3 regions of the Paenibacillus odorifer genome follow, and region 2 is predicted to be linked to each of the others. Evidence: predicted binding sites of a transcription regulator. Region 2 holds the regulator's gene; each other region holds the start of a gene.

Region 1 (12,865 bases), 1.3 Mb from region 2:
ATCATAATGGCTAATCTTGAAATCCGCGTCATAAATGTCGAGCGCCAGCACATCTACCTTATCACTGCCCGGATAGTATTCTGCCGGCTCATCACACCACTGATTTTTTGCATTTGGACTCCAAACCCACAATAAATTATGCAGCTTATGATAATTGGTAAAACGATCGAACATAAGGTTCCACAATGCAGCGTAATTGCTCTTTTGCCCCCACCAAAACCATCCACCATTCATTTCATGATACGGCCGCCAAAGTACAGGAATCCCTGCGTCATTAAGCTTTTTCAGCGACTGGGCTATCTTATCCAGATCAGCTAACAGCGCATTATACTGGGTGGTACCTGAGGTTATATATTTATCAAAATCAGCATTGCTTAGGCTCGTATTTACATTCCCCCAAGTTGGCGCTGTCCCCGGTAATGCAGCGTGATAACACATCGTTACGATCCCGCCGGCCCTAGACCAGCGTATCGCACTGTTGACGACCCAATTCCGCTGATTGTCAATTAGAGCCTGGGACTGATTATTGATTGCGCCCAGCTCGTAGCCATGAAGCGCAGCATATTGCCCACTGGTATTTTTAAGCTTCTCCATGAGCTCGTCTGCACTTTCCAAATAATCATGTTGGCCGCTTATCACACCCTTTCCCTGCAAGTAATAGAGGGTATTCAGCAATAGCTGAGCCGAGGACGACAGTCCCGAATCCGCCGGAGCCATTTGTAATCTGCGAAAAGCCATCTGCCACTGCACATCGCCCACGAACCTTGATGCTGAATCAACCATCTGACGAATAATCCGCTGCTCCATCTATTCTCACCATCCTTTTAAATCTTTTTAAGTTATAGTATGGGGACAATAGTGACATGAACTCAGCGAATGGACATGAAGTTGTAAAATAAGTTGGGACGATATAAGGAACTGCTGAATAATTTCACGGCTCAACAAAAAAAGGAGCTCAGCGGCTCCTCATTACTTTTTTTCTTATCTCGTGTACCTTAAAGGCAATAGCTCAGTGATTTCATATTTAGCTAATCGGTCATCCTCCGATACAATTATCTTGCAGTCTATTCCGTAATCCGCAATTAACTCTCGGCACATGCCGCAGGGAGAGACTACTTTAATCTCTTTTTCCTCGCTGTCTGGATCAGAATGCCTTACCGCAACAATCGTATCAAATTCCTTATAACCTTCGGATATCGCTTTGCCAATCACCATCGCTTCTGCACAGACTGTAATCCTCCCCATGCTGGCTTCCACATGTACCGCTGTAAAAATCTCTCCTGTTTTAGTACGAAGCGCTGCACCCACATGATGACGCCCCCATTCATAACGTCTGGTAATTATATCTTCGGCAGCCGTAATAAGCGTCTGATCCTCAATGGTAATTATGTACTCCATATCCAGTTACGTCCTCCTTTATTTTACCTAATTATATTAAATCGCACTGAATTATGATATAAGATATACTATTTTAAGTGCCAAAAAAGGAGGAGCAGAATTGAAAGTGAAAAAATGGATCTCCAGTCTCATCATTGTTGCATTACTTGCTTTGGCTAGTTACTGGTTTGAACAAAACGGAGAGCCTACAGACCCCTCGTCTCCATCCAATTCGAGTGTTGTTCAGCTAACCTTCCCATCAGACCGCTATCCTGAGACCGCCAAGCATATTCAGGATGCCATTGCGAAAGGTGAATCCGCCACATGTACGATTAACCGAGAGCAGGCTGAAGAGAACCGCAAAGAGTCCTTAAAAGGGATCCCTACTAAAAAGGGATATGACCGGGATGAATGGCCAATGGCTATGTGTGAGGAAGGCGGCGTTGGTGCCGACATTGAATACATAACGCCAAGCGATAACCGCGGGGCAGGAAGCTGGGTTGGCAATCAGCTGGAGGATTATGCAGACGGAACCCGGGTGGAATTTATGTTTAAATAACGATCTGTCTGACCATCCCCAGGCAACAGAATAGCCCCACCTGGCATTCGCCAGACGGGGCTACACTTCACATCAGCTAACTTAGAATAAGCAAGCTTTAGTGATGATAACCAGCAAGATGAAAAGTACCAGGATTGCTCCTGTAGAAGTCCAAGGACTACACACCGGACCTACTGATGCTGGACTTACTACCGGACCAACGTTACAACCACAACCATGTTCCATACCCATTTTCAATTCCTCCTAATGATTAATGACTACAGCACAAGATATGTAAAAAGGAGATAAGCCGTTTGGGCGAATTGGCAAACAAATGCCAATCACCTAATGAATTGAAGGCGGACAGTCGATAAACAGGATATACACAAAGGAGGTGCAATATGGATATAGCTGCATTATCAATGGCAATGAGCCAAGCATCCTTAGCTCAAAATGTTGGGATACAGGTCATGAATATTGCCAAGAATCAGGCTGAAACCCAGAGCCAAACTATGGTGGAAATGCTGGGCAAAAGCGTTGCTCCGAATTTGGGAAAAACACTTGATATTAGTGTGTAATTGCTTTATGCTAAGGGTACATGAGAACTAACGTTCCTATGTATCCTTAGACTTTTTTTACTCTACATAGCCCTTCGGGCTTTTCTTTTGCGCATTTATGCGAACATACGATCCCGTTAGTGATTTATTAGTGATTTTAAACGAGGTGAATAAGTTGGAGAACATGAAATCATATTATCAAATGACTGTGCTTGAGAAATGGACGGAGGATCTATACAAGCGATTAAATCTTCATCAGCCTTCGCAAATTTCAATATCGTATATTGCAGAGCGGCTTAATATCTGGGTTCATTATTTGGATGTGAGAAGCAAGAGCATTGAAGCGTCTGCAGGGATGTACAGCCTGTTTATCGACAACCGCCTTCCAGCCAATCTTCAACGGCTAGAGTTTCTTCATGAACTGTGTCATCTACTTCGCCATGGCAGCGATAATCAGACCTTGATGCCAGAGCATTTCACGCGGGCACAGGAGGACGAATCAGAGCGTTTTATCTTGTATGCGGCGATGCCTTACTCCATGATCTCCCGCATGACATTGCCTGAGCAACGGGAAGATGCCATCTCCTATCTTGCAGCAGAATTCCAAGTACCTGCCGAGCTGGCCTTACAGCGGATTGATCAGATCCAAAGACGTGTGTTCCAAGGGCAATTATTGGCCGTGATGGGAAGAAGCGAAGAACGACAGACACATATTCGCAACGGATCACGGAGATAATAAACTTAGTTGCAGTAGTTCTCTGCATATTCATTTATGGTGGAATTTCTCGTGAGGGGGAACGACATGGAAGCCATTAAAGTAATTGAATTATTACTGACTCATCCGGATTATAATGTAGATGCAGTACACCCCGAAATCCCGGATTTTGTGGGCATTGAGACGATTGAGGTGGATCACGAAACGGGGACCTTCTCCATTTTATTGCAAGAACCCAAAGAAGACTAAAAGAGAATCATTATTCTTCATAAGTTAAAAGGCAGCAAATATAGTATGTCCCGGCAATTCTTCGTTCGCCTACGCCTGGATTACTATCGGTATTTGCTGCCTTTTTGTATTACACAACCCCAAATTAAAAACCATAAGATTTTCATCCCCGGCAGCCTCGGACTTGCCTGGTTTTCCAGCACCTTAATTCGCTGCTCCAGCTCCAGTATTTTCTCTTCTTCCTGCGTCATATTCTTACCTCCTTTCTTATTTGTACATTTACAAGATATCTATGAATGACATAATAGTCTCTGTATATTATCTTATACTACATACAAATTATCTATATGGAGGGAATTAATGAAGAAAAATACAAAACTAATCTTCATCGTTCTAATCCTTTTAATCTGTGGAATAACATCCTTAGCCCTCCACTCCTTCCGAAATCATATGAACAGAGAAGTCATTCATTATCTAATAGAGACGAGAAATTATAAGAAGGAAGATTTTTATAAAGTATACACCCAGATTGCCAAAGCTCCCCTCGTAAGTACCACGGTGATTTTCGCAGACGAACCCTACGCAAGATACTTTTATCGAAAAGAAAATGGAAGGATCTATCAATACAGCAGGGCTCCTGTTAAAGGTAATGATCCTAGCTATACATATAAACATATCGAAGAGGATCTCCAGTGAAGGAGTCACTCTATTAAAAAGACGCGTTTGTCCAGCAGTCAGCACTTGGTGCTTGGGCAAATGCGTTTTTTTGATCTCCCCTGTTCTAAATAAGTAACCATCGTTTGCGTAGACAATATTGGCGTGGTGCTTAGCAGCTATCGGACACAGTTGATCTTATGCGTAGCATAACCCTCCATTTCGAAGTGTAACGGACCCCATCGCCTTTATTGGCATGAGAAACACCTTACAAGGCCCACTTTTTAAGGAATAGCGTCACTGGGGTCCGCGAACTTGCTCAAAAGTCTATTTATATGCAAATAACGACTTCTGAGTCCATAACCCTCTGGCGATAATTTATGAATAGGCATCATCTACTCTCAAACACAAAGAAATTTTCTCAGGAACAAAATGTGACCTAATGCCGTCCTAAATGGTGTTATAGGTAAAGGGGGGCACAGTATCATGCAGCGATCCATGACCCGGCCGGGAAATCATGTGATGAAGAGTTACGAAATCTACGCAGATATGCTGTTCCGGATCGCTTTGGTCCATCTAGGCAGCCGGCAAGATGCCGAAGAAGCCACTCAGGATACCTTCATCAAGCTAATAGAAAAAGCGCCAAAGTTCAAAGATGCCGAACATCAGAAGGCATGGCTGATCCGGGTAATCACCAATCATTGTAAAACACTACTGGGCAGAGGCTGGCGCAAGCGCGAGGTTAAGCTGGAGAGCGCTGAGCCAATTGCGGCAGACAGCCCCGAGGATTGGGCTCTGCTGCAGTTAGTTATGGCGATGCCCATGAAGTATAAAACCGTAATCCATCTTTATTATTACGAGGACTATCCCATCCAGGAGATCGGCAAGATTCTGCAGATTAGTCAGTCTGCCGTGAAAATGAGACTTCAGCGGGGACGGCAACGGTTAAAACTGGAGCTGGAAGGAGCGGAACCACAGTGAAGGAAGATCAGTTTCGAACATCATATAAGAAAGCGGTGGATTCGATGAAGCCAGGTGAAGAAATGAAAAAAGAATTGTTCGACAAAATGGAGCAGCGGCAGGAGCGGAAACGTCCGCGCAAGACGGTTTATATCGCGGCAAGTGTCGTGCTCGCCGCAGGAATCGGTCTGGCTGGGCCTAGTATATGGCAGCAGTTGAACAGTCAGAGCTCCCCGGGGCAGGTTGCCCAGGTAACTCCGGGTGTAAGCAATGCTGGCAATTCGGGCACAGCTACATCGGGCAGCATTGTCATTCCCAAGCTGAAACTGCCAGATAAGGAATCTGGCGTGAAGGCAGATATGATCGCCTTGGTCGTGTATAAAAATAATATTTACACACAGTCAGCGACTCGCATCGACGCTGCCGATGCTGCCGCTCTGCGCGGTGACAAGTTAGGACGCACTACAGGCGGCATCAACGAATGGAGCGGTAACGACGAATATATTGAGTTAGCCTCGAACATCGGCGAAACGGATCTCTATTCCGTGAAGGGCTATGACTCCAGCTTCCTGATTATGTCCTATTCGGAAATCAACGGCGAGGTATTCGCTGAACTGTATGAGCACACGAACGGCATCACCATAAACAGCGGCGCCGACCTATTCGGCAAGCTGAATCTTGAAGGCCGAGTTACTTCAGCTCAGTCGGAAAGCTTCAACAGCTGGAACAACGGCCTCCAGCAGCAGGCGCCAATCGCCAATGGCGAGGCGCTTGATGGCTTCCTGACAGCACTCCAAGCGGCTAAACCGCTGGCAGCAGAGCCGCTGATCGAGCAAGGCATCTACGACAGCGAAGACCGCAAGATCATCTATCTGCAGCTGGAAGACAACGCCCGAGTAGAGCTGACGCTGTTCGGTCAAGGACTTGTACGCTACGGTCAGGCACCGGTATTCTTCGAGGTCGAATCCGGGGCATTCCAGCAGCTGTGGGACAGCATGAAACTTTAGGGATGTTGGTGGATACCCAGGGCCTGCGGTTGGGATTGGGATTGCGATCGGGATTGCGATCGGGACTGCGATCGGGATTGCGATCGGATTGCGATCGGATTGCGATCGGGACTGCGATCGGGATTGCGATCGAGACTGCGATCGAGACTGCGATTGGGACTGCGATTGGGACTGCGATCGGGACTGCGATCGGGACTGCGATTGCGAATGCGATCGAGATTGAGATTGAGATTGAGATTGGGACTGCGGTCGGAAGCAATTGGGTACATCGTTTCGATCGCCTTGCTCTCCATTGGAGGAATTTAGCTGACTGCTAACAAAAACGGCGCTGCTTCCAAACCATTTCATGGTTTGGAGCAGTGCCGTTTTGTGCTTTACTGTATGGTTTATGAGCTCGCATACTAGATATGCTGGTTGCAGAGGTGAAACTACTGACTGTTCCTTTATAGGCTACTTCTCATTGTAATTTCTGCAACTACATCTGCGAGGAGCATGGCACTAACGAGCTAACGAACTAACCTCCTTCACCTCGAGCTATCGGACCTAGTGGACCTCTGTCAAGAAAGTGGACAGTCACGCAACAGACATTCTAGTCAATTGCTCAGCAAAACGAACTGGAGAAAGATACCCCAGCGCGCCATGCATTCGCTTGCGGTTATAATAAAACTCAATATATTGAAAAAGTGTCTGGTAGGCTTGCTCCTTAGTTTTGAAGCGTGGATTACAATAAATGAGCTCCTTTTTCAAAATGCTGTGCCACGACTCGATACAGGCGTTATCATAACAGTTACCTCTGCGGCTCATGCTGGACTCCATGCCATACGCTTTCAACTGCTGCGTGTATTCATGAGAAGTATATTGAGAACCTCTATCGGAGTGATGTAATAGACCCTTTTCCGGTTGTTTAGCTTCGTAAGCATCTTGTAAAGCGCCAGAAATCAAGCTAGTTTCCATATGGTTTTCCAAGCGCCACCCCACGATTTCGCGCGTGCAAAGGTCCATCACACTAGCCAGGTACAAGCGCCCTCCCCGGCAAGGAATGTACGTAATATCGGTAACCCATACTGAATTGGGTTTGAGTATTTTAAATTGCTGGTTCAGCGTATTTGGGGCAATCGGATGGTCATGATTGGAGTCGGTGGTCTGTACGCGATACGTTTTGGAGACAATGGAGCGAAGCTTCATATGTCGCATGTACACACTCACCGTGCGTTCGGTAACGGTATAACCTTCTTGATGTAGCAGGCGGGTGATCTTCGGACTCCCATACCGCTTTTGATGGTCTGCAAAATGATACTGAATTCGCTTCATTATCGCAGCCTTACGAAGCATATGCGTACTGTTTTTTTCTGTCCGCCACTTGTAGTACCCGCTCCGTGACACATGTAGGGTCATGCACATCTTCTCCAAGAGAAACTCGGAGCGATGTTTTTCAATAAACTGGAATCTCAGTTCCTTGGTTTGCTGAAGATGTGCACTGCTTTTTTTACGATCGCTAATTCCTCTTCCACATCAGCAATCTTGTTATCTTTTTCTTGAAGTTGACGGCTCATTTCTTTCAACTGTGCCTCGAGTTCCCGTACTCGATCCACGCTAGCTGCCGGTTCATTCTTTAGTTCTCGATACTGGCTCATCCATTGATGCAGGGTACTTTTTGGGATGTTGAGCTCTTCCGCCAAGTCGCCCACTGTCTTTGTTTGCTCTTGAATGAACTGCACTGTCTGTTTTTTAAATTCTTCGTTATACCGTTGTCGATGTTCTCCCATGTGAACACACCTCCGTGGACTCATTATCGCCAGTCTGTTAACTACTGTCCACTTTTTATTCTAGCTTCATAGATGCCGCTATTTGCTGATTTTCAGCCTTTGGAGCATGGTTTCGGACTCCATGGACGCTAATGCCTAGAAAGAGACTCAAATGCGGTACTTTTTATGCCAATAGCGACTATGGAGTCCGTTAGAATTGCAAATGTGGAGAAAAACCTCTTTAAGGGTCAGCTGGGTCCGATAGGAGCCTCATACCAAAAATGCTCCCTACTCAAACGAAGTTTGGTGTTTAGTATAAGTAAGTTTGCAGCAAGAAAGAGTGCCCCAACAGCTATTTTATGATATGCTCCCCATATAGTAGACAGGTGAAATAATAAAAACCTGTCGCTGTATGGGGAGCATTTTTATGGAACAAAAAAAGTATACAGCACTGGAAAAGTTAACGATTCTCCAAGAAATTGAACGGGGCGACATTGGTTTGAAAGCTGCGGCCCGGAAGTATGGAATATCCAAAAACTCTATAGTGAAGTGGCGGCAACGTTATCAATTGTATGGATACGAAGGGCTGGAAGTCCGAAGCTACAATCGTACGTATTCTGCAGAACTTAAACTCTATGCCGTTAAGGATTATCTCGAGGGAGGATTGTCGCAAAACCAAATCATCTGCAAGTATAAGATTGCAAGTGCAACCCAACTCGCCAACTGGATTAGGAAGTATAATGGTCATAGCAACAGCTTAACAGCTCATTCAGGAGGAACTAAAGCTATGACCAAAGGACGCGTAACCACTTGGCAGGAACGGATAAATATCGTGCTGTACTGCCTTTCGAACGGAGAAGACTATGCGAAGGCGGCAAGCCATTTTCACGTGTCTTACCAACAAGTATATAGCTGGGTAAAGAAGTACGAAGCAGGTGGTGAAGAGGCATTACGAGACGGTAGAGGACGCACCAAAGCGCCTGAAGAACTTACGGAAGCAGATCGCCACAAACTCGCGATGCAAAAGCTGGAATACGAGAATGCACGCCTGCGTGCGGAGAATGCTTTTCTAAAAAAGTTAGAGGAACTCGAAAAGAGGAGGCGTTAAGAACCATTCGCCAGGTGAATATCTACCTGGCCATTCAGGCTGTTCAGCAGGAACAGTCTTGCTCCATTCGGCTTTTGTGTGACATCGCAGGGATTTCACGGTCAAGTTATTACAAATGGTTGAATCGCAAACCCAGTTTTCGAGAGGCTGACAACGAGAAACTGACAGAGGCCATGCTCCTCTTGTATGAGAAGGTGGAACGAACCTTTGGGTATCGCCAATTGACCCTGCATTTGCGCAGACAAATGGATAAATCTATTAACGCAAAGCGAGTGTACCGGCTGATGAGATGCCAAGGTATCCAGTCAGTCATCCGCAGAAAGAGAAAGAAGTATGTAGGCTCCACGCCTCAGCAGGTTGCAGAGAATGTGCTGAACCGTAATTTTGAGGCTGAAGCTCCAAACCAAAAATGGGTAACGGATGTAACGGAATTCAAATACGGCAACGGCAAGAAGGCGTATTTAAGTGCAATAAAAGATCTGTATGACAAGTCCATTGTTGCTTACGTTCTGGGTCATTCCAATAATAATTCGCTAGTTTTTAACACACTGGAATTAGCTTTGCAGGCAGCACCGGAGAGCCGAACCTTACTCCATAGCGACCGTGGTTTCCAGTATACCTCTCTGCATTTTAAGAAGATGCTGGACGATGCAGAACTGAAGCAAAGCATGTCCCGAGTAGGCTGCTGCATTGACAATTCGCCGATGGAATCCTTCTGGGGAACATTGAAATGTGAGAAGTACTACTTACATACCTACCAGACCTTTGAAGAACTCCAAACAGATATTGATACCTACATTCACTTTTATAATAACGAACGGTTACAGGCAAAACTAAACGGCCTCAGTCCCATTGAATTTAGGACTAAGGCCGCTTAAACTACTTTTATTTTTTGTGCTGTCTACTTGACGGGGTGCAGTTCATTTATCGGATACCGGATAACTCTTTCTTTTTTTCTGTCCATAACAAATCTTTCATACTCCAGAGTCCTTATGTTACTAATCCTCAGTCAAATACAATTCAAATTTCCTCACTATTAAACTATTTCACATGGTAAAATAAACCTGATTTAAATAAAAGGAGAGTACATAATATGGGATTTTTCAAAGGAGTATTACAGGGTCTTCTTACAATAATAGAAGATAGAGAATATCAGAAACTTTCGGAATCAAATACTATAAAAATCGATAATAAATTAACTTATACTCCAACAGTAAACAGACAATTCGCCATCATTGAAATTAAAGGTAATAATTATCTGCATAAAGATAGCATATTGAGCATGAAATTGAGTTCAGGATTTTTATCCATTGGAAACGTTATGATAAGTCGTTCATTAGTGTCAGGAAATCTTGATATGCTTAATTTATCGCAAGATGACTTTAACAATGGCGTTAACCTATATGGAATGATTTCCGATGAACGACAGAATGTAACAGAGATAGTATGTTGCTTGAAAAATGATATTTCCTTAATTCAAGGGTACGTTCAAGAAGCACTCGCTATTAAAAAGAATGAAGCTGAAAGAAAATTCATAATTCAACAAAATGAACAACTTAGGAAAGAAGAGGAAGAAAAACGAAAAAAATCACAAAAAGAATACTTCCAAACGCATATCAAAGAAAAACAAATTATGAAATATGGAATACGTCACACTAAATGCTGGAGATGTCATGCTCCTTTAGGCACTGAGACACACCCTATTCATTATTCTTGTGGTTGGCTCCAGTGTGACTGCGGTGCATGTAAATGCAATTATCACAGATAGTAAAAGAGTATTTTCGTTTTCATCGGTTACTTCTCCTTAGTGGGTACTTGTAAACTCAACCGCGGTGACCGGGGGCTAGAGTTATTGCTGGATTAATTCTTTAGGAAGCAATTCGCCCCAAAGGCAAATCAAAAGTACGCAGTATTTAGAGCATGCTTCTACATTGTGCGTTCAGTCATTCGCGAGCATCTCCTGTTGAGCATTATAGTCCGACTACTACGACATAAAAAAGGAACGCCCACCATGGACGCTCCTTTTTTTCTTATTCGTCTACAAAATTCTAGCTAGTTACGCATTTACACTTTCCGATTTTCGATCCTGTCTTGCGTGTAATGTTTTCATTGCAAATCTTGCTATCGGCTGCGCAACCAACAGTTCAATCCAAAATGCTATACCAAAGTTTCTTGGCCAGATGTGAAGGAAATTTTTAAGTGGATCCAGGCTTATTTGTTTCGTCCCAACCCATGTGCCGATAATTGATAGTAAAATAGATAACACCGTGACATTCAATAAAGTATTCAACAGAATCCTTGCATTAAATCCATCTGTTTGTCCCATGAATTTCGGCATCACTTTCCCGACAATCGGTCCTGCAACTAATCTTACAGATAAAACTACGATCATCCACATAAACGGAATAACCTTTAGTGTATCTATATACACTTCCTTACTGAAGCCACGTTCCAACCCCACAATAATAGGGGCAATAGTGTTTACTGAAATGATTGAAATAATGAGTAAAAATAGTATACCTTCTTTTCCGTTTCTGGGCAGTCTTTTGTCTCCATGCATGTTTGTCATCTCCGTGAATAATATTTCAGATGGCAGACGTATCATGAGACATATATTTTTGGCCCAACAAAAAAGACCAATATCTCTACACACTGATTTAATAATTATAACATTTATTTAAAATGAATGTCAGACCTTCTACTAAAATTTATTAAATCCCCCTACTAACAAAGAACAGTTACCTGCATGCGCCTTAGCAAGAGCGGCAGTGGAAGAGAAGTAAACTGCCGTACTCTACAACGACACTAGAAATATTCTAGATTGGCTACAATGATAACCAGTGGTACTTTGCAAGGTTTTTCAGAATATTATTGATGGTCTTAAGGAACGCTATACGCAAATCGGGGCTAAAAAAAAAGAATACGAGGACTCATACAAGGAAATTGACTTAGTATGTTGCTACTCTGGTCGGAGCTATATAAAGCTAAAGGTAGGTAGCTGCTGAACGACTGGGTATGACTCCAGCGATGTTCAACGAATAATACTCACACCTACTCCCAATCATGCAGGAAGAGGCCGTTGATAAAATTGAAGCAGAACTGAATAAATACGCTGAAAAACAGCTCGAAACTGCAGAAAAATAATTCCAGTTAGCAAATCCGTTAGCAAACTCAAAATTCTGTTCTTTATCCATTCTACTTTCTTATATTGCTAAGCTTATAGACAGCAAAAAACCCTTACAAAGTAAGGGTTTTTGATAAGTGGGCCCTGAGGGACTCGAACCCCCGACCAATCGGTTATGAGCCGACCGCTCTAACCAACTGAGCTAAGGGCCCGGATCTAAAAATATCCGAATGTACAATTGCTGTTGTAATAAAATTGGTTGCGGGGGCAGGATTTGAACCTGCGACCTTCGGGTTATGAGCCCGACGAGCTACCGGGCTGCTCCACCCCGCGTCAGAAATAATATTCAAACAGCGACAATAAATAATATACAGTACAAAATGGGTCTACGTCAAGGATGAATTTGTAAAAGTTCTCAAGGCAAAAATCTAACCCCATATCTTCCTTTGCGGGATCGATAAATTTCCACAAAACTTGGGTCATGGTAGCCATAAATCCAGCCATCTTGCTCCAACCTTTTTGCTAAACAACCTGCTTGAAATCTCGTTCTGAACAGTTTCGCGAAGTATATCCAATTCATGATGCCCTCTTCTCCTTTTTGCAAATTAATCTCACGCTGCTCTGAACTTATCATGCCCAAGTTCCACAAAATAAGCCACCGGAAATCCGGTGGCCGCTACATATTCCAAAACTTAATCCCCTATAGAGTCGAAATAATATGTGGGATCTTTTTCGAGCGTACCCAGCATGGTATTCCCTTGCTTCTCCCAAGCTTTGAGGGCACTCTCCACCGTTCTTTTGCCCTGATAAACTTCTGTGAATAGTTGGCGCCCAACATCGTTAATACGGCTA
Region 2 (12,865 bases):
CGTGCTTAGTCGGTTTATCTTTTATAAAAGATTGAAGATTATCATAATGAAAATGCTGACAGCATGGGGAGCCGTTCCATTATCAGCCTATATTACCAATGAAACTTATGATAAAATGTTTTGAAGTGCTGTGAATGAACAGTTTCATCTGTATAACATCAGCAAGAAGTGAAAAACTGATTAAATGGTACACAAAGATTCTATTACCGTCATAAGGAGCATGAATAAATGGCAATAACTACGCATGATACAGAAACGGATATTCAAGATCGGGCGATATTGGTCACTCTCGTCACAGATAAAATTAAACGTACCGGTATTGACCCAGAGCTTTCTCTGCAGGAATTAGTACAGTTAGCAGAAACAGCAGGTGTTGAAGTCCTGGATGTGTTGCGTCAGAATAAGGAAACACCGGATTCAAAATGGTTTATCGGGAAAGGTAAGGTAGAAGAGCTCCGCATGGCCGCTGATGGTCTTGGAGCTAATACGGCTATTTTTGATCAGGAATTATCTGGAGCGCAGGTACGGAACCTTGAAGAGTCTTTGGATCTGAAGATTATTGATCGGACGCAGCTCATTTTGGATATTTTTGCTGGGCGGGCCAAAACGAGAGAGGGTATTATTCAAGTAGAGCTGGCACAGCTGTCCTATCTTTTGCCGCGGTTATCCGGTCAAGGCAAAAACTTATCCAGATTAGGCGGGGGTATAGGAACCAGAGGGCCAGGTGAAAGTAAGCTTGAGACCGATCGCCGGCATATTCGCAATCGGATTACGGAGTTGAAACGCCAGTTGGATGAGGTAGTTAAGACCCGTGAGCTGCACCGTGAACGCCGCCGTAAGGCAGGGGCAGTGCAGGTTGCTCTAGTCGGCTACACAAATGCTGGTAAATCGACGCTGCTTAAGCAGCTTACGGATGCGGATGTTTATATTGAAAATCAATTGTTTGCTACGCTTGACCCTACTTCACGTGTGCTTCAGCTAACGGGTGGCAAAGAGGTAGTGCTTACGGATACTGTAGGCTTCATTCAGAATCTTCCGCATGATCTTGTGGCATCTTTCCGCGCAACGCTGGAGGAAGTCAATGAGGCCAATCTGGTGTTGCATGTAGTGGATGCCTCATCTCCAATGCGTGAGGAGCAGATGGAGATTGTGCAAACTATTTTGCAGGACTTAGGGGCAGCCAGCAAACCGCAAATAGTGCTTTTTAATAAAATCGATCTATGTGAGCCTGAGCAACTGGAAATGCTGCCAACCGGCACAGGTTTTTTGAAGATCAGTGCGTTTAACCCTGAGGATTTAACCCGGATTATCGAAATTATCTCTGATGAATTGGCCGGAGATACGCTGAATTTTCGAATTCCTGGAGACCGTGGCGATATTTCTTCCCTGCTTTACAGAGTAGGTGAGGTTCTGGAAACCACCTATGACGAGAACGATGTTATCTATAACGTCCGTCTTAATAAAGAGGATTATGATAAATGGGGTTACATGCTTGCTGATTTTGTGGACCAACCGTAATCTTCTTTGTTCCCCTAAAGTGGAAATGCTTGTAGTATAGGTATAAAATAATAGCTAATGACAAAAAGCGTCAGGCAACTGTCGCTTTCTGTCATTATGATGGCAAGTAAATGTAAGGAGCGAATAAGAACTAATGGCAGTTTTTGCAGAAGATATTTTAGGAGCGGCAGAGTCCGCAGAAGTTGAAATTGAAGGTGCAGTCAAAGCCCTCGATCGAATTGTCGATAAGAATCAATGGAAGGTTATTGAAGCGTTTCAACGTCAACAGGTCAGTGATTATCATTTTGCGGGTTCAACGGGGTATGCTTACAACGACCGTGGACGCGAAGTGCTGGATCTTGTCTATGCTGACGTTTTTGGTGCGGAATCAGCTTTGGTGCGTCCGCATTTTGCTTCAGGAACACATACCATTTCAACAGCCCTCTTTGGTGTGCTGCGACCAGGAGACGAGCTTTTATACATCACAGGTCGTCCATACGATACCTTACACAAGGTGATTGGCCAAGCAGGAGATGGGACAGGCTCACTCGCAGACTTCGGAATTACATATCGGGAGGTTGCCCTTACCGCAGAGGGTAAGATTGATTGGGAAGAGGTAACTCTCTCTATCAATGAGAAGACTAAAGTAATTGGAATTCAAAGATCGCGTGGTTATGATTGGCGTGCTTCCTTCACAGTAGCCGAAATAGGTGACATGACAGCGAGAGTGAAGTCATTGAAACCGGATGTTATTGTGTTCGTTGATAATTGCTATGGTGAGTTTACTGAAGAACTTGAGCCTCCACAGGTTGGAGTGGATCTAGTAGCGGGTTCATTAATTAAAAATCCTGGTGGTGGAATTGCTGAGACGGGTGGATACATCTGTGGGCGCAGAGATCTAGTAGAGCTTACAGCGTACCGTCTTACAGCTCCTGGTATCGGCGGCGAAGTAGGTGCAATGTTAGGAACTACCCGCGGGTTATACCAAGGACTGTTCATGGCTCCGCATACAGTTGGACAAGCCCTTAAAGGCAGTATTTTTGCGGCAGCTGTATTTCAGCGCTGCGGGTTTGAGACGAAACCAGCGTGGAATGAACCTCGTACAGATTTGATTCAGGCGGTTTCCTTTGATGGACCGGATCACTTAATTGCCTTCGTGCAGGGAATTCAACGTGCTGCGGCGGTAGACAGCCATGTAGTTCCAGAACCATGGGATATGCCGGGATATGAACATCCTGTCATCATGGCGGCAGGTACGTTTATACAAGGTGGTAGCTTAGAGTTATCGGCAGATGCGCCTATCCGTGCGCCTTATATCGGCTATATGCAAGGGGGATTAACCTACTCCCATGTCAAATATGGCGTTTTGATGGCACTCCAAAGTATGCGTGATCGAAAATTACTGTCAGAAAATCTTACACACCATTGACACGCTGTATTAGGAAATGTACAATGAGATCAGAAAAAGATCATTGGAAGGTTGGATGAGTCATGGGTGATGAAATCCGCAGAAATATGGCATTATTTCCTATTGGAATTGTAATGAAGTTAACTGATTTATCTGCAAGACAAATTCGTTATTATGAACAGCACAGTCTAATCGTACCTGCACGTACATCTGGGAATCAACGTTTGTTCTCTTTTAATGATGTTGAGCGCCTATTAGAAATTAAGGCCTTGATTGAAAAGGGTGTTAACATTGCTGGCATCAAGCAAGTAATGAACCCAGTCTCTAAGGAATCCGAAGAAGCTACTGTGATTACCCCTGACACAGAGGTTAGACGTAGAGAGCTATCAGATTCGCAGCTTCACCGTTTGCTGAAGCAAGAACTAGTTTCCGGTAAAAGACCGGGACAGGTATCGCTTATTCAAGGTGAGTTATCCCGGTTTTTTAATAAATAATAATATACAGAGTTTTGAAAGGGAGAGGATCACGTGAGCTTTTCTAAAGAGGATATTTTACGCATTGCCAAGGAAGAGAATGTTCGTTTCATTCGTCTGCAATTTACAGATCTGTTAGGTACTATCAAGAATGTAGAGATTCCGGTTAGCCAATTGGAAAAAGCACTCGACAACAAAATGATGTTTGATGGTTCCTCCATTGAAGGTTATGTACGGATTGAAGAATCCGATATGTATCTCTTCCCAGATCTTGATACTTGGGTAATCTTCCCTTGGGTGACTGATAGCCGTGTTGCACGTCTGATTTGTGACGTGTATATGCCTGATGGTACTCCATTTGCTGGAGACCCACGTGGTATCCTGAAGCGTTGTCTGAAGGAAGCCGAAGAAATGGGCTTTACAGCGATGAATGTTGGACCTGAACCTGAATTCTTCTTGTTCAAAACAGACGAAAGAGGTAACCCAACTACAGAATTGAACGACCAAGGTGGTTATTTCGACTTAGCTCCTACGGACTTAGGAGAAAACTGCCGTCGTGAAATCGTATTGACCCTTGAAGAAATGGGCTTTGAAATCGAAGCATCCCACCATGAAGTGGCTTCCGGCCAGCATGAAATTGATTTCAAATATGCTGACGCGATCACTTCTGCTGACCAAATTCAAACCTTTAAGCTCGTTGTGAAGACGGTTGCCCGTCAACACGGCTTGCATGCAACTTTTATGCCTAAACCTTTGTTTGGTATTAACGGATCGGGTATGCACGCTCACCAATCCTTGTTTAATGGCAAAGAAAACATGTTCTACGATGAAAGTGACAAGCTAGGTCTGAGCAAAACTGCACGTTACTATATGGCTGGTATTTTGAAGCACGCTCGTGCTTTTGCAGCGATTACTAACCCAACAGTGAACTCTTACAAACGTCTTGTTCCTGGTTATGAAGCACCTTGTTACGTAGCTTGGTCTGCAAGTAACCGTAGCCCGATGATTCGTATCCCGGCTTCGAGAGGGCTTAGCACACGTGTTGAAGTTCGTAATCCGGACCCGGCAGCTAACCCATACCTCGCACTTGCTGTTATGTTGAAAGCAGGGCTAGACGGAATTAAGCGTAAGCTTGATCTTCCAGCCCCAATTGACCGTAACATCTATGTGATGTCTGAGGAAGAGCGTATTGAAGAAGGCATCCCGAGCTTGCCATCCGATTTGAAAGAAGCGCTAAGCGAAATGATCCGCAGCCATGTAATTACCGAAGCTCTCGGCGAACATGCGCTGGCTCACTTCTACGAGCTGAAAGAAATCGAATGGGATATCTATCGTACACAAGTGCACGAGTGGGAAAGAAACCAATACATGACTTTGTACTAGAACCTTTAAACCCTTGACACCTTTGGTGTTGAGGGTTTTTTTGTTTGGGCAAAATAGTGGTTTTGTAACCATCAATGATATGTCTACGAAAAATGCCCGCGAAATGCCCACAAATAGCTGAGGTTAAGGTTATTCGAGGATGTTTTACAGGTGAATATCAAAATTGGCATATTGTTGATTAACAATTTTAACGTGTAAGAAGTTGTTCATTTATCATAAATAATGGGATATGATTTGATATAGAAGAATTAAATGCAGAGACGGAGGAGTGAATTTGGATATAGTTTGGTCAAACTTAATATTAACTTTGATAATTTTCGGGATATTAGTGGTTTTGATTTTTAAAGGTATAAGTTTATTAGTAAGAAGTTATAAATCAAAAAAATAACTCTTCAGACGAGTCTGCATAGTCATGACAGATATTGGTTATATTCCCGCATCGCTCTGACTTTAAAAGGATTTATCAAAGAGTGTTGACACAAATCTGAGTTACAGATCATTAAGGATGGCGATTTACAGAACCACCCCGCGGTTGGCTGTGAGTCGCTATATTATTTTTTTCTGAAAATGTTATAAGTAAAGTGTTTCGTGGAATTTGTCTTTTACTTAATTGATGTGTCGTCTGCCTATTAAGATAGCAGGTGCCCGAATCGTCCGGGAACAATTTGAATTTCGAGCACAACTCCATAGCTGTAAATAAGAACGAGTCGATTGTTTGAAATTTTTCAATCCGTAGCAATAAAAATGAAGAAAAGGTTTGAATAATAAGAGGATACGTTAGTCATGTGGGTAATAACTATTATAGTAATAAGGAGGTGCGTAATGAAAAAAATATTATTAACTACAGCTACTAGTATTCTTCTGTCTGCCTCAATTCTCGGTGCATGTAGTAACAATAAAACAACAAACGAGGCAGAGCCTACAGCGTCAAGTGCAGCGCCTACGCCAGTTGTCGAAGCTACAACCACTCCCGAACCTTCTGCTACTCCTTCTATGGAGGCGCAGGAGTCCGCCAGTCCGGAGGCCACTGATCCTCTAGCATCCGATCGACCAAAGACCAAAGCATTTGGTGAACAGGAGGGAGGGGTCTCAGGGCAAGAAGGTACACTTGGGCAAGGTGATGGATATTCCCTGTATGTTTTTCAGGGTTTCACACTAGACTCACAGTCTGGTCGTTTATCATTAACTGAGGATCCAACCTATTATGCCGAAATTGAACACTTGCCTGCCGGTTACGATCTCACAGCTTTGAAGCAACAGGGACAAACCGAGCTTTCTGCAATTGGTAAAGCAAACGACCATAGCGGGGAACTAATTGAACATCCTCTAGGTTTTGCAGAATTATATCTACAGGCTACCAGTGATAAGGGGATAGAAGATTATATGGTCTGGAAAAATCAGGCGGGGGAAGCTTTTCTTTTTCGGATACACAATCCTAAGGGTGATTCGTCGAATAACTTTGCACCTTGGGTGATGGTTTCACTGGCAACACTTGAACTTGAAAGGAATTAAGTGTAAACAGAACCGAAGGGGTTGTATGGAGTAGAAGAAGTGTGCCATAACCATAATCAAAAAATGGTTGTTGGCACACTTCTTCTTTTTGGTATCTTACTTCATTTGAACGCCAATTTCCATTTGCTGAGGTTGCAAATTTCGCGTATGAGCCCGGTATAGGACCCAGCAGACCTTATATGAAGCTTTATCCCACATTTTGGATACTAAAGGACCCCATAGTCGCTATTGGCATTAAAAACACTCAATATGAGCCTCATTCTTAGGAATAACGTCACTGGAGTCCGAAACCATGCTCCAAAGGCTGAAAATAAGCAAATAGCGTCATCTGGGTCCGAAAGTCATGGCGCGTAGCAGAGGAATTTAATGTTAAAATATCTTATATATAGATAACTAATTCTTACCTGCGAAGGAGTAAGTTCATGCAAATTTTTATTTACATAGGCTTGGGATTTTTTATAATTTCAGGTATATGTGTTGGAGCCTTCACGACAGGTACACAACAAAGAGGTAACTTTTATTCGGAATCTAAGCAAGACCGTAAAGCTAAAAACAAAGTAGCGAATGGGTCCGCTTTAGGTGGTCTTATTTCATTAGCTATAGCTGGGATTCTTTATTTGTTGTAATTGAACGCAAAATATAAGGAGGAGGAGTGTGCAGATGGTAAAGATTTTTAATGAAAATACGGTCTCATTTACTCAAAAACAGTCCCCGATCCCAGAGTTTGCTTGGCATACGAGTGAAAGATTAGCTGAAATGGTGGGCTCCAAGCATTTAGTTTTTGATATCAGATCTTTAGATCCTGATAAATATTCTTATCCTTATCATTTTCATAGAAATGCTGAAGAGATATTTGTGATTTTAGCGGGAAAAGCGATGTTAAGAACGCCTGAGGGTATTACGGAGGTTACGGAAGGAGATGTAATATTTTTCGAAATGGGACCGGAAGGGGCGCACCAGCTTTATAATCATACGGATGCACCATGCAGGTATCTGGATCTCCGAACGAATCAGGGAATAGATGTTTGCGAATATCCAGACTCAGGCAAAATCAACATTTTGCCTTATCAAGAAATCTATCAAGCGGATGAACAGGCGGATTATTATAAGGGAGAAGAGCATGTAAGGGAAAAATGGAATGGGGGAGCGTAATTGGTTAAAGATCGTTGGTTTACAGTAACGGAAATTGATCCGACCACCTATGCAATCAGTGAATATGGACATTGGGAAAAGGTGCATTCTTTTTTACTCTTGGGGCAAAAACAAGCCGCGTTAATTGATACGGGATTAGGTATTGATAATATAAAAAGAATAACGGATCAGTTAACGGATTTACCTATCGCTGTCATAACTACACATGTGCATGCAGATCATATTGGCAGTCACGGACAATTCGAGACAATCTATGTTCATAAAGAGGATGAGGATTGGCTGATTAACGGAATAAAAGGCTTGTCCCTTGCCCAGATTCGAAAGGATATGAGTCGAGACATCACCCTTCCTGTTCCTGAAACCTTTGATCCTAACACCTACATACCTTTTCAAGGGAAACCAACGGCTCTTTTACAAGAGGGGGATGTGCTCGACATAGGTGGGCGCGAAATAGAAATTTACCACACACCAGGTCATTCGCCAGGTCATATCAGCCTATTTGATCATGCCAACGGATATCTGTTTACAGGTGATTTATTGTATGACGTTACGCCAATCTATGCTTTTTACCCTTCGACTAGTCCGGCTGATTTAGTGGCATCCTTAGAGAAGATTACAGAAATTCCAGGGGTTACCCAAGTATACGGCTCTCATAATACGCTGGGTCTAGATCCATCTATTTTGCAAGGGGTCAAAAAGGCAGTTCGTGAGTTGCGTGAGCAAAAGGTAGTGGCACATGGTACGGGTATTCACCAGTTTGATGGGTTCAGTGTGCAATTTTAGTTCTTTCAATGTCGAAAACAAATGAGAGGTGTGGCGATAACAACTTAATTATTCAGATACGATTGACCTGAAGAGTGCATGCAATTGTTGTACTTGGGAGTAAGCTTCCTTGTACTGGTTGTCGGATTGTTGAATAGGCAATAAACCCGGCAAGAAGGAAATACAATACACAGGCGTTTCTTTGCTGTTCATATATATTTTAAGCGTGAGTTCTTCAATCACATTAGCTTCTTCATCAGCTTCCTTAAGGACGTTAATATCTGCACTAGTTGCAGTTGTTTTGCTGTTTTGTTGTCTTTTGGAGACTTTTGAAAGGGTAAGTGCGTTAACCACAATCTCGGATCCCATTACATTATCGAAAGAGTATAGCTTTGCTACTGCTTTTTTGTTGTTCTTCGGATTTCTGGCGCCTATTGCTAATTTTTTATTAGGTTCGTTAAGTGCGATCAAGTGAGATTGATTGGGGGGAATGAATGTTTTGGTGAAAATGATGTTAAAGGATGCAGCCGCATTAACTAGCATAGAAATATCAGATGAAGTGGATAGCGTTTTCAATTTTATAATGGCGGCACTTAGAATTAAAACAACTCCTAAAATAGCAAATAAGTACACTAAGATAATCAGCATATAATCACCTCCCAGTTATCTCATTAGACTCAAATTGTTGCTTATTGAAAGATATGCCTGAATGATCCCCACTAGTATCTTTTAAAAGGGAAATTCGTGGAATTATAGGATCGGCTTCGGAATTAGCCCAAAAAAAGCACCCGGAGAAACCTGCCGATTCTGCAAATGGCGCAAAATTGGGGGTTGCTGCAAGGGTGCTTTTTAAGGTAAGTATATAACCTATAGAAAATTGAAGGCAGTGATATGATCGGTATAAACAATCAGCTGTTTGTACTCGATCGGAGTCCCATAACTAGCATAAGGTCTTACAGTAACGTCATTGAGGACAACAAAGTTATAGCTGAAATTTTTATCAGGGTGTTCTGCTCCCAAATAAGATATGTATTCGTCTACTATTACATCATCCATCAAAGATTTTAAATCAAATACATCCTCTTTGTTGGAGACGGCTGGAGAGACGATTCCCTGAATGCTGCCAAAAGAGGTGAGCAAATTCACTTTTTTTCCACTAGCTTGTTCATCATTTAAAAGTAAACCGGACAGCTTACCCAGTGCATCGACTTTAAAATCGACGAGGGTTCTAATTTTTGAGTTATTCAAAACTAAACACATCCTTTTCAATTTGCAATCCTGTTAACAATATTCGACATATAATCACCAAACTCCTAGTATGCTAATGAAAAAATACTTACTTATGTAATGACCCCCATTCTGTATATGGTGATTTGGGGGTTGTGAGGTCCTCAGCGAATTCAATTCCTTATCGTTACTCGTGTTCCTATAGGGACGATAGCTGCGAGTGTTAACACATCCTCGTTGTACATCCGGATACAGCCGTGGGATACCTCTTTCCCAATGGAGGAAGGATCATTCGTTCCATGAATCCCGTAGTGTGGTTTAGACAGTCCCATCCAAAAGGCACCAAAGGGACCACCTGGATTGGGTTGTTTGTTAATAATCGTGAATTCTCCCACTGGGGATTGGGTTAACATCTTACCAATGCCGACAGGGAAACCTCTAATCACAATATCATTGTCCAGAAGATATAACATTCTTTGGGTCAGATCTACAATAATTCGGTAATTTGGCATTATGCACAACACTCCTTTCTAATTAGGATATGAGCAGAACGCCTAAACGGTTATTCATAGAAAATGCCCATTTTAGCGAACGAGAACAAATGTTCGTTAGTGGTTGAGAAAGCAAAATACACAGAAAAAAGGCTGTTCCGCATTTGCGGAACAGCCTTTTATGGTAGGAGTGCATACTTAGTGGATATCTCGAAACAATCCGATGACTCTTCCGAGAATAGTTACGCGATTAAGGCGAAGAGGCTCATAAGCTGGATTCTCCGGCTGAAGCCGTATATGATCACGTTCCTTGTAAAAGGTCTTAACGGTTGCTTCATCTTCTTCAGTCATGGCTACAACGATATCTCCGTTGTCCGCTGTTTGTTGTTGGCGAACAATTACATAATCACCATTCATAATGCCAGCATCCACCATACTATCACCCATAACTGACAGCATAAATACTTTGTTGTCACCTACATAGTGAGTAGGAAGTGGGAAGTAATCCTCGATATTCTCTGTAGCAGTGATAGGTACCCCGGCGGTAACTTTACCTACGACAGGAATCCGTGAGATGGTCTGGGCGAATTGGTGAACATTCTCTGAATCCTCTTGGCCTAGTAATTCTATTGCACGTGGCTTCGTTGGATCTCGACGAATAAGTCCCTTCTTCTCAAGCCGGTCCAAATGACCGTGAACTGTGGAGCTGGAAGCAAGGCCAACAGCTTCTCCAATTTCCCGGACGGAAGGTGGATAACCCTTGCTGCGGACTTCGCTTCGTATAAATTCCAGGATCGCCAGCTGGCGACTTGAAATCTTTGACATTGGAATCAACCCCATATAGTAATGTTTGGGAAAATTATAACATAGAACTACCGTTCGCACAAACATAAGTTCTAACTATTATAAATATTAATCTGCTAGAGTTAAAAAATGGTAGACGAATGATAATAAAATGTACCACTTGAGTCTCTCGAAAAAAAGAGAACAATTGTTCTGAAATAGTATTGAACAAAACACATGTTCGTGTTATTATGAATTCGAAAGTAAGAACAAGTGTTTGGAGGATGATAATTATGCTAAAATACAGTACATACCGCAGCATCTACGATAAGGCCCCAGTGGTTGAATCTTTAGGACATAATGACGTTGCCCGTAATTCCGCTAAGGTAAAAGAGATAACGGAACGTTTGCTAGGAGGGATGATTTCGTTGTTCCGTCAGGACTTCTTTATTAAGTTAATATTGATTATCGTGCTAGTATTTTCTGGCCTAACAGTAGTGGGAAATGTATTTGCAGGATCGACGACTATAATGAAGGAAGAGAAGCGGATTGTGGTTGAACGTGGAGATACACTATGGAGTATTGCCCTTAAGAATAAACCGGCTGATATGAAGACAGTTGTTTATATAGAAGGAATTAAACGTTCAAGTGGGATTAAGAGTAGTCAAATTAACGCTGGAGACATACTTACTTTACCTATTTATTAATTTTCTGAGAACATAATAGAATGACCAGTAGAGCTTGCAGGGAGTAGACCTTGACAAGCTCTTTTTCTCATGGCAGAGTTAGAATTAATTTATAGGGGGAGGGAAAGTATTGAATATTGATGAGTTGGTCGCGCGAATTAACGAATTGGCACGCAAACAGAAGAGCGTAGGCCTTAATCAAGAGGAAGTGGCGGAACGCGCCAAGCTTCGTGAAATTTACCTGGGGAATATCCGCAATAACTTCCGAGCACAATTAAATACTATTGAAGTAGTAGATAACGATGAGCATGAACAAGGTAACAAGGGGCTTAAACATTAGCTCGCTGTTCCTTTTCATAGATATTTCAGGATGACTAGGGGGAACGCACATGGCCCGTTCTTGGGAAAGAATGGTTCAACGCAACACACAGCAAATCAACAAGCAAAGAAAGAAACAAGGCAAGGATACGATTTATGCCTCTAAATCTCCTACCCAGAATGCCGAAGTCTTTAAAGGTCGCAACATTGCATTTCCGGTAGTGTTAGTGATACTTGGCACTATGTTTTGGGTAGTTGGTTCTATTGATCAGGCCAAAGGAAATGGCATGCTGGCTAATTGGTTGGGAGTAGTACTGTACTATTTGCTGGCAGCGCTATTGTTCTTCCGTCGTCCGTACTTGAAGGTGGAAAAAGCAAGACTGTCTACTATTAAATTCAATCGCGAACGCGGGCTTCCAGCTGCAGATATTGAGAAAATCACCCTTTCGCGTGGAGCTGTAGTCATTAAGCACAAAGGGAAACGTACGAAATGGATTTTCACAAGACTTATGAATCGCTATGATACTAATGCGATGAGTACACGATTAGAAGCATTTGCTAAAGCTCACAACATTGAAGTAGTTCACGAATAGAACTAGACCAGTTAAAGGGAGAGGGAGACCTGTAATGCCAATTTCTGCTGTACTATTTGACCTTGATGATACATTGCTGTGGGATGATCGGAGCGTCGAAGAAGCATTTCGTTCTGCTTGTGAAGCCGCCGGGGATACGATTGATCCACAAGAACTAGAAGTTGCAGTTCGTAAGGAAGCAAGTAGCTTGTATGAATCTTATGAGACGTTCCCATTTACAAAGATGATCGGAATTAATCCATATGAAGCACTCTGGGCTAACTTTACGGCAGGTGAACAACCAGAATTCCGTCAATTGGAGCAGCTTGCACCGGTATATCGTAAAGAGTCTTGGCGTCGCGGACTTGCAGCCTTAGGGGTGGAAGACGAAGCACTAGCTGAGACCTTGGCAACTAAATTCGCAGCAGAGCGCAGAAAACGTCCATACATCTATGAAGAAACAATGCATGTACTGGAGCAGTTACGGGGTCAAGTGAAGCTTTTGCTACTTACGAACGGCTGTCCTGCACTGCAACAAGAAAAACTAGATGGTGTGCCAGAGTTAATTCCTTTCTTTGATCATATTGTGATTTCCGGAAGC
Region 3 (4,135 bases), 1.3 Mb from region 2:
TTGACGGAAGCATTACTTGATGGCAATAAACAAAAAAACCTTGATTTCTCAAGGTTTTCACTGTGATGCCGAGGACGGGGGTCGAACCCGTACGGTACTCACGTACCGCAGGATTTTAAGTCCTGTGCGTCTGCCTGTTCCGCCACCCCGGCATATTAAGTGTTGAAGCTTCATACGTTGTTCACATATAACGCGACAAGAAATATAATATCATGAATATCGATAACGCGCAATCCTTTTTCGAAAAAAATTTATTTACAATAAAAATAACCCGTTCAGCCTAAACCGACACGGGTTATTATAGACGGGGATTATCTACGCTCGTCACTTCTGCTTCTCATTCCGGCAAGACCCAAAAGTCCAAGCAGACCGAGCCAGCCCCAGTTAGATCCTTTGTTAGTCGCAGCATTCGTTGTTGTACTAGTTGCACGGTATTTGCCGGTCTGTGTAGTGTTGGTTGCCGGGTTAACAGTGCTGTTGGTTCTGTAGTTATTGCGGGTGTCATTGTAGTTATTGGTGTTGTAGTTGTTAGGTCTGTAATTATCATCGATGCGGATCTTATCTTTCATAATGCTCTCATGCTGATTCATTGTTCCCGTGGTGCCATTCATTAGATTACCTTCCGTATTCATCATCCGAGTGTGTTCCGCAGTGCCATCCATTCCGGTATTCGCGGCTGGGATACCGCCCAATGCTGCTGATCCAACGGCATTTGATGCATAGCTAGCTCCCATTAGACTCATTGACAGTACAGTACCGCATGCAAGGCTTGTTATCAGCTTGTTCACAGTGTTATGCCTCCCTTTAAGGTTAGTTATCACTGATAATTTCCCCTTGGACGGCACTGTCTATGCATGATGATTTTACTCTTTTACTACATTAACTGTCTTGGTCACAGCATCATAAGTAACCTTTGCTCCAAGTGCCTCAGCCAGCGCACGTATGGGCACATAGGTTATTCCGGTATCGAGAACGCCATCGGTAAGCTTACGGCCGTTTAGGTTAATGGTCACTGTAACGTCTTTGTTCACCTGATCATCCCCTCCGGTAATCTTTTTTAAAGCCTCTTTGGCTTGGTCCGTCGTTGGACGTTTACCTGCCCGAAGTTGATCTATAGTTAAACCGAAAGTCATTTGCAGATGTGAATAATCTTTAAAAGAGGTCCAGTCCCCGCCCCATTCTAATCCAAGCCGCTTAGCCTCCTGTACAACCTCTTGCCAATCCGCAGTCTTATCTTTATCACCATCACGATTGATATCCCAAGAAAGGCTAGTGCCATTCGGCAGCAAAAGCGCAAAATCAAACGCAAGACCATAATTATGATAGCTGGTACCGCCTTTAGCGTTGGTAACTATCGGCCCCGGTTTGCTTCTACCCTGCGCATACAAAGCATTTTGCTCAGCGATGGTCCGTAGACCCTGAGTAATAACGATAGGGACTCCTCTCGCATGGCTTTGCTGAATCAAAACATTCGCACCTGCCGCCAAGACAGGATGAAGCCCGACCAGACGCGCCGCGGATTTTCCCCTCAATTGCTCCAAAGTCAGCATAGAATCACCCCTTTGGTATATTCAATGATGCCGCTGTCCTATTTGCCTGTACCCCTGTCCCCTTAGGATGATTTCCACAAAAAAGGACAACATATTTAACGAAAGGTGGGAGACATATGGATATTCATAGCGATAGCTATAAAGTTGCAGCCCTTAGTGAACAGGAAGAAGCACTGGAAATTATTCGGAATGCTGAAGCTTCCATTGCACATCTGACCGGTAACCCTACCGTTACCTTAATCGCTTATGAGAAAAGCGAAGGCAACGGTTCTCAGCATTAAACGATGTAGACCTCGACAATATCATCCACATCGATCCACTTCCATTCCTCCGCCCACTGCAGCTTAAACTCACGCGAGTGGGTGTGAATGGAAGTCACAAAGCCACTTAACATCGTATTTTCAAAAGGATCAAACAGAACAACTATCACTCGTACATGACTCCGCAACGACAAAGCCAGTGTACATTCGATCTCCTCCAGCTTTTGCTCATCCAGAATAGGCTTGATGCGGCGCAGCGTCTCCCGTTCATCTCTTATAATTCTTGTCTTATGCTCCGGCAGCATCATGCGGCTGCTTTCCCACAGCCCGTTTTTTTCCAGCTTTTTGCCCATGGTAACCCCTCCCTTATAATATATCTATTCTTCTGAACACGAACGTATGTTTGTATTATATCCGCATCTTCGCATATTAATCAATAATCAGGAAAAAGATACCTTTTTGAAGGAGCGCTTTTTATCCAAAAGATGTATATCAATGTATATCCATGTAAGCGCAGCAAAAAGACGCTGACAGATAAACTGTGCAGCGCCTGATTTGATTTATTCTTGAACAACATCTCCAGATACTGAGGTAGCTTCACCTTCGGAATCTATAAGTCCAGTTGCTTCTCTTGCCTCATTAAGCTTGGAGATACCGAACAACATCGCTATATCAGCTTTTTGATTCAATTCATTAAATTGCTCAGCCGTAACATTTGCGGAATCTGCGCCCTGAGAAGCCTCTTTTTTTAAAGAATAAGCACTTTCAAAGGAAATTTTAGACTCTTCAAGCAACTTACGAATGTCTTCAGGCAGGCTGGAGGAAATTTTTACTTTCTCGGCTTGATTCGATAAATCAATTGCGGTACTCTGAAATTGCTTAATTTTCTTCTCCAACTGCTTGTCCGTGAGTTCTCCTGCTGAATAACCAGCAATGGCTTCGTTGAACTCCGCTAAAGAAGATTTTCCCGACTCTTCAAGTTTAGACATTTCATTGTAGAAGTTTTGCACAGTCTCCTGCACTTCTTCTTCCGTGGCAGGTGCCGATGAAGTTGAATTATTGCTGCAGGCGCTAAGGATGACAGTCATCATCAGCATTCCTATTAGTAAAGCTTTTTTCATTATTTATCCCTCCACTTAACAGGATAATGTCGGTTTGTGTAAAGCGCAAATGAAATATATGTAAAATGACTGTTATGTTATAATTATTTTAATTGTGATCAGAAAAGGAGGGTATTTATGCCTTATTGCACCACCTGCGGAGCGGAATACAAGCAGGGCGCTAAATTTTGTGGAGAATGTGGAACCAGCCTTAACGGTACCGCTCCAGTGACCGCCCATCGACCAGCAGAAGATAATCATGTCAATCAAGAAGTTGTGCTCTGGAAAGGCAAACCTGCCGGCATCTCAGATCGACTTAAAGGAATTATAGCTCTTAACACAACTTCATATACCATTACAAGTCAGCGCATTATGTTAAAGACCGGACTTATCGGTAAAAATGTTGAAGAAATCGAATTGCTGCGCGTACGCGATTTATCCGTGAAACAGTCAATAATGGACCGGATGCTTGGCATCGGGTCATTAACTGTATTTTCTGATGATGCCTCAGCGCCTCAGCTTCTTTTTCGAAAAATCCATGATGCCCAAACCGTCAAAGATGTTCTGCGCAAAGCCGTTCGTGACGAGAAGATCGCCAACAACATTAGCTACCGCGAACAAATTTAAGACGCTCATACGTAAAAAGGCCCCGGAAAACCGGGGCTTTTTGCTTGCGCTTGTACACTTGAAGTACTCTTTTTTAAGGAAGATAAAATGCCCCCGCTGGGATAACCCCCTTGATCTGGCTAGGACTCTCCCACTGCAAAACAACCCGGGCGTCGCCCGCATTCTCATAATACTCCACCTTTATTTCATACGGCTTACCTGCTATCAGACTTATGCTTCCTTTTCGTTCCTGGCCGCTCTGATTTACCCAACTATCAATGACTAGCCCGCCATCAATCCATACCCGTATCCCATCATCAGAGTAGGAATAAATCGTATAAATCTCGCTAAAAGCAGCCGTCAGCTTCCCACTCCACCGCACAGAAAACGCATCTACACGAATGGCAGGATCAGGCGAACCTTGTCTCCATGAAAAGTTAATATTGGCATCCGTACGCAAAAGTGCAGGTGTGCCGCTAAGCGTCATGTTATTGTAGTATTGCCCACAGAGTCCACTCTCCAGCACACTATCCCCGATAGCAGCGAAAGCGGCGGCCTCAGCAGCATACTCCTCTCGTGTGAATACCATTTTGTCGTTCATAAAAGCTTTTATCACAGC

The links. The regulator LexA, encoded in region 2, represses DNA repair genes until DNA is damaged. The targets are predictions, from matches to a motif close to CGAACATATGTTCG.
Region 1: the regulator LexA is predicted to act here: its motif matches at 2,594-2,607, upstream of PODO_RS22425 (ImmA/IrrE family metallo-endopeptidase).
Region 3: the regulator LexA is predicted to act here: its motif matches at 2,203-2,216, upstream of PODO_RS22395 (YolD-like family protein).

Annotation. Positions count from the first base shown of each region.
Region 1 covers NZ_CP009428.1:5,118,882-5,131,746, forward strand. The annotation lists gene PODO_RS22410 (glycosyl hydrolase) at 1-807, opposite strand, end outside; gene PODO_RS22415 (cytidine deaminase) at 982-1,398, opposite strand; gene PODO_RS22420 (NucA/NucB deoxyribonuclease domain-containing protein) at 1,505-1,936, shown strand; gene PODO_RS31295 (hypothetical protein) at 2,018-2,167, opposite strand; gene PODO_RS30710 (YjfB family protein) at 2,317-2,493, shown strand; gene PODO_RS22425 (ImmA/IrrE family metallo-endopeptidase) at 2,657-3,208, shown strand; gene PODO_RS31300 (hypothetical protein) at 3,275-3,436, shown strand; gene PODO_RS31305 (hypothetical protein) at 3,520-3,666, opposite strand; gene PODO_RS22430 (hypothetical protein) at 3,776-4,111, shown strand; gene PODO_RS22435 (RNA polymerase sigma factor) at 4,556-5,050, shown strand; gene PODO_RS22440 (hypothetical protein) at 5,047-6,036, shown strand; gene PODO_RS31750 (hypothetical protein) at 6,015-6,353, shown strand; gene PODO_RS22450 (IS3 family transposase) at 6,610-7,536, opposite strand; gene PODO_RS22455 (transposase) at 7,485-7,802, opposite strand; one part of gene PODO_RS30720 (IS3 family transposase) at 8,209-8,842, shown strand; one part of gene PODO_RS30720 (IS3 family transposase) at 8,842-9,767, shown strand; gene PODO_RS22470 (hypothetical protein) at 9,983-10,657, shown strand; gene PODO_RS22475 (DUF2798 domain-containing protein) at 10,946-11,449, opposite strand; tRNA gene PODO_RS22480 (tRNA-Ile) at 12,152-12,225, opposite strand; tRNA gene PODO_RS22485 (tRNA-Met) at 12,270-12,346, opposite strand; gene PODO_RS22495 (ABC transporter substrate-binding protein) at 12,706-12,865, opposite strand, start outside.
Region 2 covers NZ_CP009428.1:3,800,904-3,813,768, reverse strand. The annotation lists gene hflX (GTPase HflX) at 229-1,518, shown strand; gene PODO_RS16575 (methionine gamma-lyase family protein) at 1,652-2,926, shown strand; gene PODO_RS16570 (MerR family transcriptional regulator) at 2,989-3,399, shown strand; gene glnA (type I glutamate--ammonia ligase) at 3,433-4,761, shown strand; gene PODO_RS16560 (DUF8580 domain-containing lipoprotein) at 5,584-6,273, shown strand; gene PODO_RS16555 (DUF5316 domain-containing protein) at 6,696-6,899, shown strand; gene PODO_RS16550 (cupin domain-containing protein) at 6,934-7,425, shown strand; gene PODO_RS16545 (MBL fold metallo-hydrolase) at 7,426-8,208, shown strand; gene PODO_RS16540 (hypothetical protein) at 8,257-8,835, opposite strand; gene PODO_RS16535 (hypothetical protein) at 9,055-9,435, opposite strand; gene PODO_RS16530 (L,D-transpeptidase) at 9,588-9,926, opposite strand; gene lexA (transcriptional repressor LexA) at 10,104-10,730, opposite strand; gene PODO_RS16520 (LysM peptidoglycan-binding domain-containing protein) at 10,982-11,395, shown strand; gene PODO_RS16515 (DUF896 domain-containing protein) at 11,505-11,714, shown strand; gene PODO_RS16510 (hypothetical protein) at 11,764-12,285, shown strand; gene PODO_RS16505 (HAD family hydrolase) at 12,320-12,865, shown strand, end outside.
Region 3 covers NZ_CP009428.1:5,114,603-5,118,737, forward strand. The annotation lists tRNA gene PODO_RS22380 (tRNA-Leu) at 67-152, opposite strand; gene PODO_RS32030 (WGxxGxxG-CTERM domain-containing protein) at 312-788, opposite strand; gene PODO_RS22390 (M15 family metallopeptidase) at 864-1,550, opposite strand; gene PODO_RS31560 (hypothetical protein) at 1,667-1,831, shown strand; gene PODO_RS22395 (YolD-like family protein) at 1,828-2,163, opposite strand; gene PODO_RS22400 (hypothetical protein) at 2,371-2,931, opposite strand; gene PODO_RS22405 (PH domain-containing protein) at 3,049-3,537, shown strand; gene PODO_RS22410 (glycosyl hydrolase) at 3,611-4,135, opposite strand, start outside.